DNA from 3 places in the Ferrimonas gelatinilytica genome. Region 1 is predicted to be linked to each of the others. Evidence: predicted binding sites of a transcription regulator. Region 1 holds the regulator's gene; each other region holds the start of a gene.
The links. Region 1 encodes MetJ, which represses methionine synthesis genes. Its sites were predicted from a motif close to TAGACGTCTAGACGTCTA; they were not measured.

Region 1 (2,263 bases):
GCGGGCCAGCGCCATCAACGACGCCATGAAAGTAGCGGCGGTGGAGGCACTGCGCAGCCTGGCCAAGGAGCCGGTGCCGCAGAACGTGCTGGACGCGTATGGCAGTGAGGGGATGAGCTTCGGCCCGGATTACGTGCTGCCCAAGCCGGTTGATGGCCGTCTGCTGCCGCGCATCGCCCGCGCCGTGGCCCAGGCCGCTATCGACTCCGGTGTCGCCGGTATTGACACCCTGCCGGATGGGTACCTTTCGGACGCCTGCTGAGGCTCTGCCCAGTCCCTACCGAGCCCGCCACTGTGCGGGCTTTCTTGTATCTGCGGACTTTGGGGCACAGTGATACGAGTTCCTAGATCCTAGATCCTAGGAACTCGGAACCTGTCTCCTGCTCCCAAGCTCGGGTGTGTCCCGGGAGGAGTCGTCGTTCAGGGCAGGAGGGCGGTCAGAGAGCGGAAGATCAGCAGCAGGCCAGCGCCGCCGCAGAGGGTCAGAGTGGCGTTTTTCAGCCGCTCCGGCGCCACCAAGGTGACCAGTTTGTCCCCCAGCAGGAAGCCCACCACCACAGGGGGGATCAACCACACCCCGCGCCAGAAGTCGTCCCAGCCGAAGGCACCGGCCAGTATCAAAAGCAGCAGGGAGAGAGCCGCACTGAAGACGAAGAACCCCGCCAGGGTATGGCGCAGGGCGGCGGCGGAGCGGTGATTATTGAGCAGCAGAGCCAGGGGGGGTCCCCCCATGGCGGAGATGGCGGCGAAGACCCCGGAGACGATGCCAGCCCCGAACAGGTTGGTGCGGCTCAGCGCCAAGCTGTACCTGTGGTGGGTCAGCCACACCGCCAGTAGGACGATCAGGCCGATCCCCAGCCCCAGCCAGTGGGCGGAGGCCACCAACAGCAGCCAGGTGCCGAGGATCCCCCCGGGCAGGCGGCCCAGCAGCGCTGGCGCCAGTATCCCCAGCTCGAAGCGTACGCCGGTGCGCAGCAGGGTAAAGAGGGAGACCAGCAGGCCCATCATGATGATGGGTCCCGGTACCCAACTGGGATCGATCAGGAACAGCAGCGGCGTGATCACCACCGCCAGGCCAAAGCCGATGGCACTTTGTACCAGGGCGCCAAGCAGGACAATCAGCCAGATCAACAGCAGTTCGAAGGAGAGGAGCATGGGCTTCCCGAGTCAGCCAGGAGACAACAAAAAGCCCGCCGTGAGGCAGGCTTTCCAGAGGGAACCAGACTCAGTCGTCCAACTGTTCCGGATCAATTCCCAGCGAGAGCATGATCTCACGGGCCGCAGCCGGGATATTGTCCGGCTGGTCTTTGCGCAGGTCCTCGTCTGAGGGCAGCGGCTGGCCGGTGTAGGCGTGCAGGAATGCTTCGCACAGCAGTTCGCTGTTGGTGGCATGACGCAGGTTGTTGACCTGGCGGCGGGTGCGTTCGTCGGTGAGGATCTTCAGCACTTTGAGCGGGATGGAGACGGTGATCTTCTTGACCTGCTCATTTTTCTTGCCGTGTTCTGCGTACGGACTGATGTAGTCGCCGTTCCACTCGATACTCATCGATGCACCTATAAGTCATGATAACGGGAGCAATTTTAAACTCATGGCAGAGAGAGTCAATGGTCGCCATCTTGACTGATACACGTTTGGATGGCTAAACGTCTTGACGCCTTTCTTGGTGCCGTTTAAGTTAATCCAACATGAACGAATTGTTGTCAATGCGTCAACCCGGAGGATGCACCCATGAGCCAGCCTCAGCTTGCCACCATCGCCGCTCGAGAAGGGATTGAGAGCGACACGCAGCATGGTGCCGTTGTTCCCCCCATCTACCTCTCCACCAGCTACACCTTCGAGTCATTCGGTCAGCCGCGCCAATACGATTACGCCCGCAGCGGCAACCCGACGCGGGGCACCTTGGGGGACGCTTTGGCCAAGCTGGAGGGGGGAGTCGGCGCCGTGGTCACCGCCACCGGTATGGCCGCCATCACGACGGCCACGGCACTGCTGGGCCGTGATGACCTCTTGGTGGTCCCCCACGACTGCTACGGTGGCAGCTATCGCCTGTTTACCTCCGTGGCCGCTAAGGGCGGCTTCCGACTGGCGGTGGTGGACCAGACCGATCCGGTGGCGCTGGCCCAGGCCCTGGCGCAGAAACCCAGGATGGTGTGGCTGGAGACCCCCTCCAACCCCCTGATGCGGTTGGTGGACATTGAGGCGATCGCGGCATCGGCCCAGGCCGTTGGCGCCTGGGTGGTGGTGGACAACACCTTCCTCTCC
Region 2 (2,263 bases), on a different contig from region 1:
ACCCCGCGCAACCAATCCCACGGTGACGGTGATGCCCACCGCCCCATTACGCAAAAGGCGACAACGGAGCTAGGCGGACGAGGACGCCGTTGGCCTTACTCGATCTCCATCAGGCCTGCGCGGATATCCCCGCTGAGATCGAACGGGGTTTGCTGGTAGACGTAGTAGTTCAGCCAGTTGGAGACCAGCAGCGCCCCGTGGGCCTGCCAGCGGGCGTGTGGGGTCTTGGTGGGATCATCGTCCGGGTAGTAGTTATCCGGCACCTTGGGACTCAGCCCCGCCGCCAGATCGCGCCGGTACTCGTCCTGCAGGGTGGTGCGGGTGTATTCCGGGTGGCCAGTGACGAAGAGATTGCGGTTGTCCCGGCTCACCACCAGGTAGGCACCGGCCTGGTCCGACTCCGCCAGCACCGCCAGCTCCGGATGGGCCTTAAGCCGATCCAGCGACACCTGGGCGTAGCGGGAGTGGGGAACCCAGAACTCATCGTCGAACCCCCGCAGCAGGGGGACATGCTGGTGCACCCGCTGGTGGCGAAAAACACCAGAGATCTTCTCGTCGCGCAGGTAACGCTTGATGTCGTAAAGGTGATAGAGGGCCGCATGGGCAGCCCAGCAGAGGAAGAGCACCGAGGTGGCGTGCTGCTGTGACCAGTCAATGATGGTGCGGATCTCGTCCCAGTAGGCCACCTCCTCGAACTCCAGGTCGCCGAGGGGCGCTCCGGTGATGATGAGGCCATCGTAGTTGTTGCCACGGACCGCCTCGAACTCCCGGTAGAAGGCGTTCATATGATCGCAGGAGGTGTGCCGTGAGGGGCGGTTGTGGATCTTGAGCAGCTCCACATCCACCTGCAGCGGGGTGTTGGCCAGGAGTCGCAGCAGTTGGGTTTCGGTCTCGATCTTGTTGGGCATCAAGTTGAGGATCAGCACCTTGAGCGGCCGAATATGCTGCGCCAAGGCGCGGCTCTCAGACATGACGAAGATGTTTTCACCGCGCAGTATGGCGGACGCGGGCAAACTGTCTGGCACCTTAACCGGCATCGAACTCCCTCCTCTCCCTGGCCCTGATCTACATTCGGACCCGCTTAAGGTTATACCAAGACATCTGGACGTCTACAACTCCAACCTGCCTTCTCCTTGTCGCCCCCCCTCAGGATCACTATCATCGCTTCATACTGAATTTAAGATGGATCTCCCATGGCCCGACTCAGCGCCATCATCATTGGTGCCAACTCCGCCCTGTCGCAGGCAATGGCTCTGCAACTGGCTTCCGAACAGGTTCGCGTCGCCCTGATGGCATCGGATCCCGATGCCCTCTCCCCCCTACTGCCCCGTCTCGGGGAGGATCCCATCCTGGTGGAGATCGACATTTTTGAGCCGGATGCCTGCCGGGAGGCGTTCGAACGTCTTTGGGAGGAGTTGGAGAACGTCGCTTTGGTGGTGATCAACACCGCCGCCTCGGGACTGGATCTCAGCCTGCCCTACGCCCTTGACCGACAGATTAACGCGGTCAACGTCACCGGCTTCAGCGCCCTGGCCAATGCCGCCTTCAACCGCATGGTGGCACAAAAGTATGGCCAACTGGCGGCCCTGACCTCCATCGCCGGGGAGCGGGGCGGCCCGCAGGTCGCCTTCCACGCCTCCAAGGCTTACCAGCAGAACTACCTGCAGGGGTTGCGCCTGCATGCCCAGCGCCTCAAGCTGCCCATCACCATCAGCGATGTCCGCCTCGGCTACCTCGACAAGATGCATGGCCGGGGCAGCAAAGGCTGGAGCGCGCCGGTGGAGAAGGTGGCCGCCCAGACCCTCAGGGCGCTGCGAAAGGCCAAGCCCAAGGTGTATGTCACCCGGCGCTGGCGCCTGATCAGCTGGCTGAGCCGCGTGTTGCCAGAGTTCATCTACAATCGCCGAAAATACAAAAGCCCCGGCGCCTGAGCCACCGCCAAGACAAAGGCAGTGACGGGCCGGAACCCAACGCGATACTATCGCCAGGACATTTCTAACTACGGACAAGGCTGTGACCCAAGTGACTGAGCACACTCTGATCCCCCTCGACTGCCTCGGCGTGCTACGCGCCCGGGGTGATGACCGCAAATCCTACCTGCAGAGCCAGTGGACCTGTGATCTGGTCAAGCTGCCCGCCGACCAGTGGCACTTCGGTGGCCACTGTGATCCCAAGGGCAAGCTGATCGCCCCGTTCCGCTGGCTGCACCATGGTGACAGCATCCTGCAACTGATGCCCAAAACGCTGCTGCCACTTGAGCATG
Region 3 (2,263 bases), on a different contig from region 1:
TGGAGAATGAACACTACGGCTACCGTCTTGCCGCGATTGCGGCGATCCGCGATACCGTGGTGGATTACGAGGACCTGGGCAGTTACGTCTCCGAGTACCTGATGAAGAGCTACCCGGAACGCCTGATGGAGCGCTACAAACTCGACGTCCTGCCGGAGCAGGATTGGGAGTTCATGGAGATGGCGGGACGCAAGCGTGGCTGCATGCGCGCTGGAAATCAGGTGGATCTGGCCAAGTTCGGCACGCTGCTAATCAACGAGCTTCGTAATGGCACCCTGGGTGGCATCACCCTGGAAACACCCTCAATGGCGGAAGTGGAGAAAGCGGAACTTGAGGAGGCTCGGCAAAAGGCCGAGGCCCTCAAGCAAGCCCAGGAGGCGGAGAAACTCAAGCGCAAACAGGGCCGCCGGCACTGAGGCTGATTTCAGGATAGGCATTGCTGCGCGTCCATTAACCGCAGCCGAAGTCACCGCTGCGGTGAGGCCAAAACCTTCGGATACTCGAAGCCGGACTCTGTCCGGCTTTTCTATTTCGACTGGCTGATGAGTCAGGCAGAACCGCGAGGGACAACCCTTCCAGAAATGTTGGCCGGGGCTCAGTAAAAGGGCAGGTGGCAACTGGGCTGATCATTTTTTTCCAGATAGTTCTGGTGGTACTCCTCGGCGCGCCAGAAAGGTTGCGCCGGCGCGATCTCGGTGACGATGGGTTTATCTCGCCAGTAACCGTGAGCCTGCTGTGACGCTTTCGATTGTTCAGCCACCTCTCTCTGACTGGCATCATGGTAAAAGATCACACTTCGGTACTGACTGCCCAGGTCGTCACCCTGTCGGTGCCGGGTGGTTGGATTGTGATACTGCCAAAACACCTCGAGGATCGCTTCAAAGCCGGTGCGGTCAGGGTCGAACTCGATCTGCACCACCTCCGCATGGCCCGTGCTGCCCTGCTTAACCTGCTGATAGGTGGGGTTGTCGAGGTGGCCTCCCATGTAGCCGCAGCGGGTGTTGAGTACGCCGTCAATTTGGCGCAAAAAATGCTCTACGCCCCAGAAACATCCGGCGCCTAATGTTGCTAATGCCATCCTTTTCCCCTTTAACAGTTGTTCGACGTTGATCGGATACCCAGCGAGTAACGGACTGCGACTGTGGTAACGGTGTGACGTTGCCTTCACTTAAGTGGCCGCTTGGAGCTTTAGACGTTTAGCCATCCAAGGTGAGGATATGACAGTGTACAGCGGGGGGCAAGAGAAAATCCTGGCCCGTGATTAACCTGAGTATTGCCCTTGTTACAATGCCGGGATTGCGTGGTCGTCGCGGCGCAGAGCCGCAGCGGCAAAAGAGGTGCGTTGCAAAAGGAGAGAACCTTGTTAGAGATGGATCTGTTGTCCCATACCCTGCGTCATGCCGGCGAACGGATCAGCCCCAAAAGCTGGACACTGAGCGACGGTACCAGGGTGACCCTGCATGATGTCGGGATCTTAAGTTTTGAGCCGGCCAAACCTGGGCCCGGGGATATCGTCTTGTCAGCAGGGGTTCATGGAAATGAGACAGCCCCGCAGGAGCTGCTTAATGGCCTGGTAACCGGGCTGATAAACGGAGCCTTAAGGTGTCAAAACCGGTTGCTGGTCCTCTTCGGTAACCCCCTCGCAATGGCTGAGGGGGTTCGGGAAGTAGAGGCGAACATGAATCGCATGTTCAGTGGCGGACATCGGCAGTACTTGAGCACTGCGAGCGCGGAGGCTGAGCGTGCCGCCTTGCTGGAAAATAGCGTAGAGGCGTTTTTCACCCAGCGGCAGGGCAGCCGCTACCACTATGATCTGCACACCGCGATCCGCGCATCCAAGCGGGAGCGCTTTGCCATCTACCCCTTTCGCCATGGCAAACCCTGGCGGCGGGCCCAGCTGGCCTTTCTGGCTAACGGCGGCGTCGACACCGTGCTGCTGTCCCACGACCCGACCCACACCCTCAGTTACTTCTCCTCCGACCGTTTCGGTGCGGATGCCTTTACCGTCGAGTTGGGTAAGGTAAGGCCTTTTGGCCAGAATGATCTTGAGCGCCTGGCCCCTTTTCGCGACCAGTTAATCGCCCTGATCGAAGATAGCAGTCCCAACCTCTCTGAACCGGAAACCCTGACGGTGTTTGATGTGGCCCAAGTGATCATCAAGGAAACGGAGGATTTTCGCCTGCATTTTGCCGATGATGCGGCCAATTTTACCCCCTATCCACGAGGTACGCTGCTGGCCAGCGATGGCGTGGCGGCCCATCGC

Region 2: metA (homoserine O-acetyltransferase MetA) is a predicted target of MetJ. The motif match lies at 1,095-1,112, and genes of this name have one in related genera.
Region 3: msrA (peptide-methionine (S)-S-oxide reductase MsrA) is a predicted target of MetJ. The motif match lies at 1,190-1,207, and genes of this name have one in related genera.

Annotation. Positions count from the first base shown of each region.
Region 1 is NZ_BAABLF010000029.1:107,659-109,921, reverse strand. Features, by position in the region: gene ABD997_RS14280 (malic enzyme-like NAD(P)-binding protein) at 1-262, shown strand, start outside; gene ABD997_RS14275 (TSUP family transporter) at 421-1,155, opposite strand; gene metJ (met regulon transcriptional regulator MetJ) at 1,226-1,546, opposite strand; gene metB (cystathionine gamma-synthase) at 1,730-2,263, shown strand, end outside.
Region 2 is NZ_BAABLF010000028.1:72,018-74,280, reverse strand. Features, by position in the region: gene metA (homoserine O-acetyltransferase MetA) at 96-1,037, opposite strand; gene ABD997_RS13650 (SDR family NAD(P)-dependent oxidoreductase) at 1,194-1,931, shown strand; gene ygfZ (CAF17-like 4Fe-4S cluster assembly/insertion protein YgfZ) at 2,014-2,263, shown strand, end outside.
Region 3 is NZ_BAABLF010000006.1:225,334-227,596, forward strand. Features, by position in the region: gene ylqF (ribosome biogenesis GTPase YlqF) at 1-416, shown strand, start outside; gene msrA (peptide-methionine (S)-S-oxide reductase MsrA) at 596-1,078, opposite strand; gene astE (succinylglutamate desuccinylase) at 1,370-2,263, shown strand, end outside.